One region of the Undibacterium sp. TJN19 genome, then DNA from elsewhere that is predicted to be linked to it. Evidence: riboswitches for the same ligand, from Rfam matches in the RefSeq annotation. Region 1 holds a riboswitch; the other holds the start of a gene.

Region 1 (7,290 bases):
GGCAGCGCCGCAGTCTTGCTGACACTATTGATCGCGGTCGCAACCTGGACGGTGATTTTGCTGGACAGGTTTTATTACTAATCCGCATAACAAGCTGACTTTATATAGTTGGCGCAGGCCTGCTTTTTGCCGGCCGTTTTTCTTTGCATAGCAAAGTCAACCATATCAGACCTGAACACATGACAACAATCTTCAGCACCAGCAATCTCTCCCTTGAAGCCGAACTGGCTGCTGCCATTAATAATAAGACCAAGCCTCTCGGCAGTCTGGGCCGGCTGGAACAATTGGCAGCGCAGATTGGCCTGATACAGCAAACCACCAAGCCTGTCTTGCAGGCTCCGGCAATCATTATCTTTGCAGGCGATCACGGTGTAGTGGCAGAAGGTGTTTCAGCGTTCCCGCAAGACGTGACCTGGCAGATGGTGGAAAATTTTCTGGCAGATGGGGCCGCCATCAATGTGTTTGCCCGCCAGAACGGCATCGCATTGCATATTGTTGATGCTGGTGTGAATCATGAATTTGGCACACGTGAAAAATTGCAGAACAAGAAAGTGGCCAACGGTACACGCAATTTTGCTCAAGAACCAGCGATGACGTCTGAGCAATGCCAGGCCGCGATGCAAAATGGCCGCGATCTGGTTGCCAGCTTGGCAGGCAATGTGCTGGGTTTTGGTGAAATGGGCATCGGTAATACCACAGCCGCTGCGGCTATCATGCATAAACTGACTGGCATAGCGGTAGCTGATTGCGTTGGTGCCGGCACAGGTTTGTCGAAAGAAGGCATATCCCATAAACAGGCTGTCATAGAAAAGGCTGTGGCCTTGCATGCCGGTATACACAAGCCGGAAGAAGTGCTGGCAACTTTTGGTGGATTCGAAATCGCCAGCATGGTGGGTGCCATGCTGGCAGCCGCAGAGCGCCGCATGGTCTTGCTGATTGACGGTTTCATTGTCACCAGTGCCGTGCTGGTCGCGGCAAAAATAGAACCGGCAATTCTGGACTACTGTGTATTTTCGCATCAGTCTGATGAAAGCGGTCATGCCAGGATGTTGCAGGCATTGCAGGTCAAACCGGTCTTGCAACTGGATTTGCGTCTGGGCGAGGGCACTGGTGCCGCACTGGTTTATCCCATGTTATTGGCGGCAGTCAATTTCCTGAACCAGATGGCGACATTTGCATCTGCCCAGGTCAGCGAAAAGAGCAGCGACTGAAATCATTCTTGTTCAATGTTGCTCAATGCTTCGGAAAGCCTGTTTTGCAACAAATACGTTTATTCTTTATTGCTTTGCAGTTTTTTACGCGTATCCCCGTACCGCGCTGGGTGGGGTTTGATCCCGCGTGGCTGCATCAGGCGTCACGTTATTTTCCGGCGGTAGGCTGGGTGGTGGCTGCGGTGTGTTCTGCCGTGTATCTGCTGGTTTTGCAATGGTGGCCGCAAACAGTCGCAGTCATCCTGTCCGCAATAGCCGGCATCATGCTGACTGGTGCATTTCATGAAGATGGTTTTGCCGATGTCTGCGATGGCTTCGGTGGTGGCATGACACCTGAACGCGTACTCGACATCATGAGGGATTCACGCGTTGGTGCCTATGGTGCGATAGGCATATGCCTGTTGCTGGTACTGAAGCTGAGCCTGCTGATCAATTTACCTGCCGAGATGACAGTGCCAGCCTTGCTGATTGCCCATCCCTTGTCCAGGCTTGCCTCTTGTTGCCTGATCTGGCGCATGGATTATGCCCGCCATGAAGGCAAGGCCAAACCGCTGGCGCAGGAAATGAGTCATGCAGAATTTCTGATCTCCTTTCTGACCGTGTTATTGCCGATAAACGTGGTCTTGTATTTTTTTCCCATCGCTATATTTAACCTGCTGATGGCACTCGTTCTCATGATAGCTTTGAGCTGGTGGATGGCCAGGATGTTCCAGCGCAAGATAGGCGGATATACCGGTGATTGCCTGGGCGCTGTGCAGCAAGTCAGTGAAGTGGCTATCTATATGGGTTTGCTTGCCTCACAGGCAGTCTGATCATGCTTTTGCATTTGCTCAGACATACCCGGCCCCTGATCGGCAGTGGCATATGCTATGGGCAATCTGATATTGCCGTATCCGAGACTGATTGCATGCAACTGGCCATGGATGTGCAACCCCAACTGAATGTCGGCATACCTGTGTTTTCCAGCCCTTTACAACGTTGCGCGCAGCTTGCACGGCAATTCAGTGATGTACCGGTTTTCGATGCACGCTTGAAGGAGCTCAATTTTGGAAACTGGGAAATGCAGGAGTGGGATCATATTCCGCGTGCAGAAATCGATGCCTGGGCGCTTGCACAGGCGACTTACCGGCCAGGTGGCGCCGAATCTGCGGTCGAGTTTGCGCAAAGGATAATTTTGTGGCTGGAAGACCTGCGCTTGCAGCAGATACCTGAAGCATTGATAGTCAGTCATGCAGGCAGCATGCGTATGATATTGGCTTGGGAAAATGGCATGCAGGCACAAGAACTTGCAGAAAAAACTTGTCAGCGGCAGCAGAATTTCGCGTTTGGCGAATATGTGAAATATATTGTATTCAGGTAATATTCTTGCTTGCTCGTGGAAAATTGCTTTATATTGTTCCTGTGGTTTGTCCTGATTTTTGCAGAAAACCAAGATTTCGGGCCTGTAAATACCGCATTTATCAACTTTATTTATCAACTTTACTTATCAATTTTTATTCGCAATCAAACATGATGGAACTGAGGAGATCACCACGTATCAACGTTACCTGGCGCTCTGGCATTAAATTGTCGGATGGCAGGTTAGCGATGGCCAAGGTGATCAACATCTCCTCAGATGGATTGTTATTGCACTGTTCAGAAAATCTCGTGGCCATGCGGGTTTATCCCATGATGATAGAAATCCCGAGAATTGATAAGCTGAATGAAATTTTCAAAGTGGCCTGTAAAGGCACGATAAGGCATTCAGTGCTAAGCGGTGATGTTTACCGTGTTGGCGTCCAGCTGTCAGAAATGTCAAGCCTGCATGCCGAACTGGTGGATGCCTGGATTAACAAGATAGCCGCCATCAGTTAATTGCTTGCCTATCAGGCAATTCATCACGAAATTCATCAAACAATCCACAAGTCAGCTTATGACTGGTATTACTGAACAGTTTCCCCTTTACTTGCCCTGACCCCCATCTGTCTATAGAATGGCGGGGTTTTGGTGCTCGCGGTTATGTTCATAACCGCGGTTAAACGGGAAACACGATGTTTAGCAAACGTGTGCTGCCCCCGCAACGGTGTACAAATTGCTGTGATCCATGATCTGTCCCGGCTCACAGCAAGCCATTTTCCAATACCACTGTGCTGTGTGCATGGGAAGGTCAGATGGTGATATTTGTCAGCCCGGATACCGGCCAGAATAAGTGAAGTAATACGGACGGGGAAATTTCGTGATAGCAGGGCGCAGCGATATGGCGCCATCTTCTTTATCAAACCGCGGGTTTAGCGCGGCATTGACGATAATCACTTTCTGTTGCTTTGTCCAATGTAGCCTGCGGGGACGTCGGCTGCGTGTACTAATTTTCTGAAAATCATGACATCTGCATTCAAACCGCTCGCCGTCAGCCTGGCATTGGCTGCCGCATTCCCTTCCTATTCCGCATTGGCACAAACTGCTTCAACGACATCGCTTGCTTCTGCTTCCAGCGTGGTCATTACCGCTGGTCGTCAGGAACAAGCAGCCAAAGATGTATTGGCTGACAATGTTGTCATTACTGCTGAAGAAATTGCCAAATCCGGTGCAGCTTCCATTGTGGATTTGCTGCAAAAGCAACGCGGTATAGAAATTGCACGCAACGGCGGCCCAGGCACGACTTCGTCCGTGTTCATCCGTGGCGGCAATAATGCACAGAATGTTGTGTTGATTGATGGCGTGCGTATAGGTTCTTCCACCACCGGTGGTGCGACCTGGTCATCTATTCCCCTGTCGCAGGTCGATCATATTGAAATCGTGTATGGCCCCTTGTCGAGCCTGTATGGTGCTGATGCCATGGGTGGCGTAATACAAATCTTTACCAGGAAGGGTACAGGCGTCATATCGCCAACTATTTCTGCTGGCGTTGGCAGTTATGGCACACGCAAATTGCAAGCAGGTATCACCGGTTCCGTTGCTGACAATCTGAGCCTGAGCCTGAATGCTGGCCATGAAGAAAGCACAGGGTTTTCTGCTTCCAAGCCTGGCGCAGGCACATTCACTTATAACCCGGATAAAGACGGTTACAAGATGGATAGCATCAATGGCCGTCTGGTATGGGAAATCAGCAAGGGTTATGAATTGGGTACCAGCGTCTTGCATAGCCGCAATAATGCACAGTTTGATGCAGGTACGGCACAAGATGACCGTAGTATCGGAACACTGGAAACCATTGCGGTTTTCGGACGTGCCAAATTGACGGATATCTGGTCTGCGTCACTGCAATACGCCAGAGCAACTGACAAGAGTTATACCGATGCATCCTATGGCCAGAGCCAGATTGATACGCGTCAGGATAGCCTGAACTTTCAGAATAACATCCGTATCGGTAAAGACATATTGCAATTGATCGCAGAAACGCGTGATGAAAATGTGGATTCCGTTTCGGGTGGTATCGCGACAAAGGGTATCAATGGCACGAAACGTACAACCAATTCTTTTGCCGCATCGTATGTATTCAAACAAGATGCACATCTGGCCAGTGCCAGCATACGTAATGACCGTAGCTCGCAATATGGTTCCAACACCACTGGCAGCATCGCTTACGGTTATCGTGTGACCGATGCCCTGCGTGTGAACGCCAGTTATGGCAGCAGTTTCCGTGCACCGAGTTTCAATGAATTGTATTACCCAGGTTTTGGCATCGCCAGCAACAAGCCTGAAAAAGCCAAAAATGCAGAGATCGGGGTGTATTTCGAGCAGGGCGATAGCCAGGTCAGTGCCGTGTATTACCAGAACAAGGCAACCGATTTGCTGGTCAGCACCAATGTTTGCCCTGTTGAACAGATAACTCACCCTTATGGCTGTTCTTATAACGTCAACAAGGCAACCCTGTCTGGCCTGAGCGTGGGTGCGTCTACCCGCTTTGCTGACCTGACATTACGTGCTTCCGTTGATATCCAGGACCCAAAAGATGACACGACAGGTTTGCGTCTGGCACGCCGTTCCAAACAGCACGGTACACTGGCTGCTGAATATGCGTGGGCAGGTGCAAAATTTGGCGTGGAAAGCATTTTCTCTGGCGATCGCTTTGATGATGTCGCAAACAAGAAAGTGCTGGATTCTTATAATCTGCTGAACCTGTACGCAACTTATGATGTGGCAAAAAATACCACCGTCATTGCACGCTGGAACAATGCCCTGAACAAGGATTATGAACTGGCGAAGAACTACACGACACCAGGTTCCAATGTGTTTGTAGGCATCAACTACGGCTTCAAATAAAAAAACTGCTTAAGCGAGTGTATGGCGCTTAATCCATGATTTTTTGAAGACGCTGTTTCAAGCGTCGTGACCGGCTTGCTGATTTGAAGGATTGGCAAGCCGGTGTTGATTTATCATCGTGGTTCGGAAACGTGCACCGTCGATGCTGCATGTCACGTATTTCGTTTTCTTTTATCTGACCAGTAAAACCAGGGCGACAATGTCTTTTTTTTCCATGCAGGGTTCCAGTCAGGCTCCGGTGATGCTGGTGGCGCGGCGTGCCAGCCTGGTATTGCCGGCTTTGTTTTGCTTGGCCATTGCCAGTATCTTTTTTGCCTGTATTACAGGTTCAGTTTCCCTGACATTTGCCGAATTGTGGCAAGCGCTGATCGAATTGCTGCATGGGCAACCCAGCACATTGGCAGGCAGCCTGCTTGAATTGCGCTTGGGCCGTGCACTCACCGGTTTTGTGACTGGTGGAACGCTCGCCTTGTCTGGCGTCATGATGCAGGCCCTGTTGCGCAATCCGCTGGCAGACCCGTATGTGCTGGGCATATCTGGCGGTGCATCTGTCGGTGCCTTGGCGACCATTCTGTTTTTCGGGGCCTTCTGGCTGGTGGATGTTGCTGCTTTTGCCGGTGCCATCAGCGTGTCGCTCTTGCTGTTTGGTCTGGCCTACCGTGATTTGAAAGGTAGTGGCAGCACGGATGGCAGTGCGCCGATTTTATTGTTGACCGGTGTGATCGTCGCTACGGGTTGCGGCGCACTGATCACGCTGATGTTATCGATTGCACCTGACAGCCGTCTGCGTGGCATGGTGTTCTGGATGATAGGTGATTTGTCGAATACCCAGTCACGCTACCTGCCGTGGCTGATTATCGCAATAGGTCTGGGATTTGCCATGCGCAATGCCCGCGCCATTAATGTCGCTGCCATGCATGCCGACAATGCCAGCACCCTGGGTGTGAACATTGGCCGCCTGCGCCAGCTTTTATTTTTATGCGCGGCCTTATTGACAGCCAGCGCTGTCAGCAATGCGGGTAGCATAGGCTTCGTCGGCCTGATCATGCCGCATGCCTGCCGTTTTGCCTGGGGGCCAGACCACCGTTTGCTGATACCAGCTGCTACCCTGGCTGGCGGCTGCTTTCTGGTACTGGCTGATACGGTGGCGCGTACAGTCGTCGCGCCGCAACAACTGCCAGTGGGTGTGATCACCGCAATGGTGGGCGTGCCCATGTTCTTGCTGCAACTTCATCAACTGCGGAGACGTTGATGGATATCCGCAATCTGCATCTATCAGTAGACAAACGCGTATTGATCAATAACCTGAACTGGGAGATCAAGCCCGGTGAATGCTGGTGCATTATCGGTCGTAATGGGGCCGGTAAAAGTACCTTGCTGCGTACCCTTGCAGGTTTGCGCGCCATCGAATCAGGGCAAGTCCATGTACAGGGAAAACCATTGCAGGACTGGTCGCTGGAAAACCTGGCAAGGCAACGTGCTTTCTTGCCGCAAAGCCGGGTTGATGCGTTTGGTTATACTGCCCTCGATACCGTCATGAGCGCGCGCCATCCCTACCAGGATGCGCACTATTGGGAATCTGCCGCTGACATGGAGTTCGCCCTGACAGCCTTGCGTGAACTCGATGTTGAAGACATGGCGCAGCGCGATGTGCGCAGTCTGTCGGGAGGAGAAAGACAGCGGGTAGCAATCGCTGCCTTGTTGGCGCAAAATGCCCAATGGCTATTGCTGGATGAACCGGCGAATGCGCTCGATCTTGGGCATCAAGTCAGTGTCATGCAATTGTTTGCCCGCTTGTGCCAGCAGCAAAACAAGGCTGTCGTCATGGTAAGTCACG
Region 2 (7,290 bases), on a different contig from region 1:
TGGTGTGACAGTGCTGACTGCGTCACATTGAGCAAAACCGCAGCGCGCAATAAATTACCTGCTTCACGCAAGGCATGCAGGGTTTTCAGGTGTCGTAGCTCAAGTATGGATTGCATTATGAATAAAATTCAAGTTGATTCTTAAAATATGTCGTTTGAATCATAGTCGACTTTGCGTAATCATGGCAAGACTTGACAGGAGAAAGACATGACATCAGCACATATTTTGGGTTTTCCGCGCATAGGTGCGCAACGTGAATTGAAATTTGCCCAAGAAGCATACTGGCGTGGCGAGGTAAGCGAAGCGACCTTGCGCGACACAGGCAGTGACTTGCGCGCCCGCCACTGGGCACTACAAAAACAGGCTGGCCTTGACTATGTCAGCGTCGGTGATTTCGCCTGGTACGACCAGGTACTGAATACACTGGCTTTGTTGGGCGCTCTGCCTGCCCGTTTTGGCTTCCATGCAGCAGAACTGACATTAGCCGATTACTATGTTGCAGCACGTGGTAACCCGCAACATTTCGCCATGGAAATGACCAAATGGTTTGACACCAATTACCATTATCTTGTACCCGAATGGACTGCTGACCTGAACTTTGACGGTGGCGTCAACTGGCTGTTTGATGAACTGGCAGAAGCGCAAGCCCTTGGTCATCAGGCCAAAGTCACGCTGGTGGGGCCACTCAGCCTGTTGTACCTGGGCAAGGTAAAAAATGGCTTGTCACATTCACTGGATTTGTTGCCCAAAATTATTCCCGCTTACCAGAAGCTGCTGGCACGCTTGCAACAGGCTGGCGTCGAATGGCTGCAAATCGACGAGCCTATCCTGGCGCTGGACCTGGATGCTGAGTGGCTGAACGCCTTCCCGCTGGCCTATACCGCCTTGTCGGCGCAAACACCCAAACTCTTGCTGGCAACTTATTTTGAGTCAGTCAAGGATCGTGCCGAATTACTGCATAGCTTGCCAGTGGCAGGTGTGCATCTGGATCTCGTCAGAGCACCACAACAATTGCCGGCCTTGCTTGAAAACTGGCCACAAGGCCGGGTCTTGTCCGCCGGCGTCATTGATGGCCGCAACATCTGGCGTGCAGATTTATCCAGCCTGCTCAAGCAGTTGCAGCCAGCGCATGCCCAATTGGGCGAGCAATTATGGATAGCATCAAGTTGCTCACTGTTGCATGTGCCAGTCGATCTGGCTTATGAAACTGCACTGGATGAAGAAAGCAAAAACTGGCTGGCTTTTGCCACGCAGAAATTGACTGAAATTGTCGCACTCAAGCAGGCGTTGAATGGCAATGCAACGGCAGTCGTCACGCAATTTGATGCAGCAGAAAGCGCCATTCTCAGTCGCCGCAATTCTTCGCGCATTCATAACATGATGGTCAAGAAACGTCTTGCAGCGGTGACAGCCAAAGACGCTGAACGTCATCATGTTTTTGCAGAACGTATAGGCAAGCAACAGCAGCGTTTTCAATTGCCATTGTTTCCGACTACCAGCATAGGTTCTTTCCCGCAAACCAAAACAATACGCCAGGCACGCGCCGCCTATAAGCAGGGCCGCCTGGCGCACCTGGAATATCTCGAAGCCATGCGCGCAGAAATACGCCTGGTCGTGGCACAACAGGAGAGGCTCGATATCGACGTGCTGGTACATGGCGAACCAGAGCGCAATGACATGGTGGAATATTTCGGCGAGCAATTGTGGGGTTATGGCTTTACTCTGAATGGCTGGGTACAAAGCTATGGTTCCCGTTGTGTCAAGCCACCATTCATTTATGGTGATGTGTACCGGCCAGAAGCAATGACGACCAGTTGGAGCGAATATGCACAAAGCCTGACCAGCAAGCCCATGAAAGGCATGTTGACCGGCCCTGTCACCATGCTGCAATGGTCCTTTGTGCGTGATGACCAGCCACGTGAAGCCACGGCATTGCAAATCGCGCTGGCTTTGCGTGACGAAGTCACTGACCTGGAAAAAGCAGGCATAGGCATGATACAGATTGATGAGCCGGCTTTCCGCGAAGGTTTGCCACTAAAACGCAAAGACTGGGCGGCATACCTGGACTGGGCCGTGCGCGCCTTCAAACTGTGCTCAGCAGGGGTGAAAGACGATACCCAGATCCATACCCATATGTGCTATTCGGAATTCAACGATATCCTACCGTGGATAGCTGCGATGGATGCCGATGTGATCACCATAGAAACCTCACGCTCGGATATGGAGTTGCTGGAAGGTTTTGGCGAATTTGCGTATCCCAACGATATCGGTCCAGGCGTCTACGACATTCACTCGCCACGTGTGCCACGTGTCGCAGAAATGCAAAGACTATTGCAAAAAGCCCGTAGCGTGCTGCCTGACGCCAGACTATGGGTCAACCCTGACTGCGGCCTGAAAACCCGCGACTGGCCAGAAACCATCGCAGCACTGGAAAACATGGTGCAAGCCGCCAAATTGCTGCGGGCGACTGTAACGGCGGATGAAGAGCATCAGGATTGTTGTTGATCGCGTTTATTCAATTGGCATGATTGATGTAAGGCACATTTTCACTTTATTGTGAGAATGTGCCTTTTAGCTTGCACCATGAGAGATGGACGCTGAACGATGGTGTTGAGCGATTGGAAAATTGAGAGCAAATTTTCCGGCAAATCTACGCAGCATCATTTCAGTGTCCGATCAAATTTTTATGATAGCTTGCAAGTGCCTTCAATAGAACGCGCTTGTTTGTGGGCATTTGACCTTGCTGGCAGGCTTGACTTCAGTCAGTTGCAGCTTGCTATCCAGCATCCAGGCGCTGAACCGCTTGCGGGTGAGAATATTCCCTTTTCCATAACTGTCGACACTGATTACAAAGGCCATGGCAGATTTGCCATAACTGCATTCAGTTTCAAATTTCACGCCTTCTTTGGCTGTGACAACCGGCAAAGGAAGTGCGTACTGTTTCAAAGGCGGTTTTGCCATCTCTGCAGCAGTGGCCTTTTCATAGTCGTTAATGGTATCGACAATAACTGCCGCATTTGAATAATGATCAATTCCTGGGCCTGTCGGGGTGTCACTGGACCGTTGTGCCAATACCTGCACAAGGTGGCCAGTGATGAATTCGGCCGTAACCTGGCCCCATTTATCTTTCCATTCCTTGCGCGACAGTGACATCGTGCTGGTGGGCGTTGTGGCCGCTCCAGCGGGCTCAGCAGCAGGGGCGGGCATAGTGCTTGCGACAGGAGCTGGCGCAGCTGCTTTGGGCGCTGGTGTAGCAACTAATGCTGGTTTGACAGGAGCCGCAGCAACTTCTTCACCCTGGAACGCATATTTACCATCAAAGGGAACATCGCCCCAGGAACCTGCACATGCCTCTACATGCAATTGCATGCCACCAGCAGCGCGTTTCAAGGTCATAGTGCAACGTCCCTCGCTAAAGTTCCAGCCGCCAGGCGCATCGGATAATTTACCTTCCCCGGACCCGCTGCGTAAATTGCCCGCCTTGCCTTTCTCAGAAACTTCCAGTGTGAATTTGCCGTCAGGTTTTACCGTCAGCAAACGCTCAAAACCTTTATCGCTGGCATCATAAATACCGGCCTTGGGATAGGGACTATAGTCCGCCGCCAGCACAGGTGCTACCAGACAAGACAATGCCAGACTTGATGACAATAAACGAACAGCGCCAGAGGTAGTTGATTTTTTCATGTAAGCAAATGAAGTTGAATAGAGTGGATGAACAAAGCCGCATATCCACATGCCCAGGCATGAAGACAGAGCACAATTGCTGCTTTAAGCCGGATGATGGTGCATGACCGTAAAAACCATGTCAATCAATTAATTGCGTGTTTTATATTAATGCGCAACAAAGTGTAAGTGGACTTGTACTGACGGTTTGACTTTGATAGTCGCTCTGTCGCGCGTCAAAGCTGATAGGGCTTGCGCAAAACCGCAGCTACGTTGCTTCTCGCCGTAATAAAAAGCACTGCCTGCGTCGCTGATGTCTTGCCGGGTCAATTTTGTGTAAGTCCTCATTGATTTTATTCCAGCTAAAAGCAGGTTGGAATGACGCTGTTATTTTTGTAATTGACCGACAAGTTCAACCATGCTTAATCCTGCGCTAAAGCACCTCTTGAATTTTTTTCACCAATTAACGTTTACGTTAACGTCAATTCCTGTGCTATTCTAAAAATAACAGGTGCGCTGCTCATTTTCTTGAGTAGCGTTAAACGGGAAAGTGGTCGTCGCTGGCCAGTCAGAAGCCAGCGACCAAGCCCCTGCTGCCTCCGCAACGGTAAGTGAGTGCGGTTACATCATCGACGCCACTGGTCATGCATGACTGGGAAGGCGATGTAACAAGACTTGCAAGCCCGGATACCGGCCTGTTGATCTTTACGGAAAACATTGCGGAAGGCTGTGTTTGAAGCGATGCATTGTGTCTGGATAACTGGTTTTCTTAGCCTGGTTATCAGGTTTGGCGCACATCAGCTTCTGACAATTCTTTCTCTTTTTTTCCTTGGGTCTGGTCACGTACGGAAGGTGCGTGGCGGATGCGCACTATGCGTTTGCATGGTCGCGTCCATGGCCAGCATGCATATATGAACTGTATGTGCATGCTGTTTTCAGGCATCAGTACGGCTTATGTTGCGGACGAGTTTCCGCCGTGTGTCCGTGCGCAATCAGGAAAGTACAGGCAAGACATCATGACAATTCTCTCCCAGGTTCCTACCGTCAAGCTCATCATCAACGGTGAATTAGTCGAATCCAAAGCCACGCAATGGCGTAACGTCATTAATCCGGCAACGCAGCAGGTGTTGGCGCATGTGCCATTTGCTACCGATGCAGAAATGCAGGCTGCTGTAGAAAGCGCCAAGACAGCGTTCAAGACCTGGCGCAAAACTGCCATCGGTACTCGCGCCCGCATCTTCTTGAAATACCAGCAGCTGATACGTGAAAACATGGCGGAGCTGGCTGCATTGCTGACAGCCGAACAGGGCAAGACCCTGGCCGATGCAGAAGGCGATATCTTCCGCGGCCTTGAGGTGGTCGAGCATGCGGCCAATATCGGCAACCTGCAAATGGGTGAGATCGCCAATAATGTCGCCAGCGGCGTTGATACTTATACGCTGAACCAGCCCTTAGGGGTTTGTGCCGGCATCACGCCTTTCAACTTTCCGGCGATGATACCGCTGTGGATGTTCCCGATGGCGATTGCCTGTGGTAATACCTTTATCCTGAAACCCTCAGAGCAAGACCCCATGGTCACCATGCGTCTGGTTGAGCTGGCCTTGCAGGCCGGTATCCCACCTGGCGTCTTGAATGTTGTGCATGGCGGCGAAGATGTGGTGAATGCGATTTGCGATCACCCCGATATCAAGGCCGTGTCTTTCGTCGGCTCTACCCGCGTGGGTACGCATGTGTATCAACGCGCTACGCTGGCAGGCAAACGGGCGCAGTGCATGATGGGTGCAAAAAATCATGCCATCGTATTACCTGATGCGAATAAAGAACAAACCTTGAACAATCTCGCTGGCGCTGCTTTTGGTGCAGCCGGGCAGCGGTGCATGGCCTTGTCGGTGGTGATATTGGTCGGTGCGGCGCAAGAATGGGTGCCAGAATTGCTGGACAAAGCGCGCAGCCTGAAAATCAATGCGGGTGCAGAGGCCAATACGGATATTGGCCCTGTCATTTCCTGCACGGCAAAGGAGAGGGTAGAGCGCCTGATTGCGCAAGGTGTCAGCGAAGGGGCTGAATTATTGCTTGATGGCAGACAGCCTCATGTGCCGGGCTATGAATCCGGTAATTTCGTTGGCCCTACCGTATTTGGTGGTGTCAAACCAGGCATGCGCATCTATGAAGAAGAAATTTTTGGCCCGGTACTGTGTCTAGTCAGTGCCAATAGCCTGACCGAAGCCATTGCCATCATCAATGCCAACCCCAACGGCAATGGTACGGCCCTGTTCACGCAGTCTGGCGCTGCTGCACGCACTTTTGAAGAAGATATCGATGTCGGACAGATCGGCATCAACGTACCTATCCCCGTACCTGTCCCGCTGTTTTCCTTTACTGGCTCACGCGCATCCAAACTTGGTGACCTGGGGCCTTACGGCAAACAGGTTATCCAGTTTTATACCCAGACCAAGACGATTACGGCACGCTGGTTTGATGACAGCGTAACAGCTGGCAAGGTGAATACGACTATCTCGCTCAAGTAAGGAAATCGTCATGGACTTCGAATTAACTGAAGACCAGCGAGCCTACCAGCAATCTGCCCGACATTTTGCCGCCCATGAAATGGCGGCACAAGCTGCGCATTGGGATGCGACATCCATGTTTCCGCTGGATGTCATCGCCCATGCCGGCGAGCTGGGTTTTTGCGGCATGTACGTGCCAGAAGACCTGGGTGGTTTGGGGCTGACAAGGCTGGATGCGGCAATTGTGTTTGAAGAGCTGGCACGTGCCTGTCCATCAACCACGGCTTATATCACCATACACAACATGGCAAGCTGGATGATTGCCCACTGGGGGGCAACACAGGTGCAAAATGACTGGGTACCCTTGCTGGCAACCGGTAAAAAACTGGCTTCGTATTGCCTGACTGAAGCAGGTTCAGGGTCGGACGCAGCTTCACTGCGCACCAGCGCCCGACTGGACGGAGACAACTATGTACTTAATGGCAGCAAGGCATTTATATCCGGTGCCGGGGCGACCGATATGCTGGTAGTGATGGCACGTACAGGTGGTGAGGGTGCGGATGGTATTTCTGCTTTTGCGGTACCGGCAAACCTGCCTGGCATCAGCTATGGCAAGAAAGAAGACAAGATGGGTTGGAACAGCCAGCCCACTCGTACGGTCAATTTTGATCAGGTATGCATACCCCGTTCCCATTTGCTGGGAAGAGAAGGAGAGGGTTTTCGCATTGCCATGCGTGGCCTTGATGGGGGGCGTATCAATATCGCTACCTGTTCCATCGGTGCTGCGCAATCAGCACTCAATAGCGCGCAAACCTATATGAATGAACGCATGCAGTTTCAAAAGAAACTGGCCGATTTTCAGGTACTGCAATTCAAATTGGCAGATATGCAAACCGAACTGGTGGCCGCACGCCAGATGGTGCGCCTGGCTGCCAGCAAACTCGACAGCAAGGCGCCGAATGCATCTGTGTATTGCGCCATGGCCAAGCGACTGGCGACCGATACCGGTTTTACTGTTTGCAATGAAGCACTGCAAATCCACGGTGGCTATGGCTATATCCGTGAATATCCACTAGAGCGTTTTTTACGCGATGTCAGGGTCCACCAGATACTGGAAGGC

What was found. Region 1 has a riboswitch for cobalamin ahead of ACO0LH_RS24530 (TonB-dependent receptor domain-containing protein). Riboswitches for the same ligand answer to the same signal wherever they lie in the genome.
Region 2: another riboswitch for cobalamin. It lies ahead of ACO0LH_RS21305 (CoA-acylating methylmalonate-semialdehyde dehydrogenase); the one in region 1 lies ahead of ACO0LH_RS24530 (TonB-dependent receptor domain-containing protein).

The regions. Positions count from the first base shown of each region.
Region 1 is NZ_JBMPPL010000012.1:145,396-152,685, forward strand. Features, by position in the region: gene ACO0LH_RS24505 (diacylglycerol kinase) at 1-81, shown strand, start outside; gene cobT (nicotinate-nucleotide--dimethylbenzimidazole phosphoribosyltransferase) at 180-1,211, shown strand; gene ACO0LH_RS24515 (adenosylcobinamide-GDP ribazoletransferase) at 1,256-2,023, shown strand; gene ACO0LH_RS24520 (histidine phosphatase family protein) at 2,026-2,571, shown strand; gene ACO0LH_RS24525 (PilZ domain-containing protein) at 2,577-3,065, shown strand; cobalamin riboswitch at 3,179-3,409, shown strand; gene ACO0LH_RS24530 (TonB-dependent receptor domain-containing protein) at 3,570-5,453, shown strand; gene ACO0LH_RS24535 (FecCD family ABC transporter permease) at 5,653-6,705, shown strand; gene ACO0LH_RS24540 (ABC transporter ATP-binding protein) at 6,705-7,290, shown strand, end outside.
Region 2 is NZ_JBMPPL010000009.1:66,804-74,093, reverse strand. Features, by position in the region: gene ACO0LH_RS21320 (LysR substrate-binding domain-containing protein) at 1-119, opposite strand, end outside; gene metE (5-methyltetrahydropteroyltriglutamate--homocysteine S-methyltransferase) at 208-2,505, shown strand; gene ACO0LH_RS21310 (hypothetical protein) at 2,707-3,684, opposite strand; cobalamin riboswitch at 4,156-4,376, shown strand; gene ACO0LH_RS21305 (CoA-acylating methylmalonate-semialdehyde dehydrogenase) at 4,680-6,191, shown strand; gene ACO0LH_RS21300 (acyl-CoA dehydrogenase family protein) at 6,202-7,290, shown strand, end outside.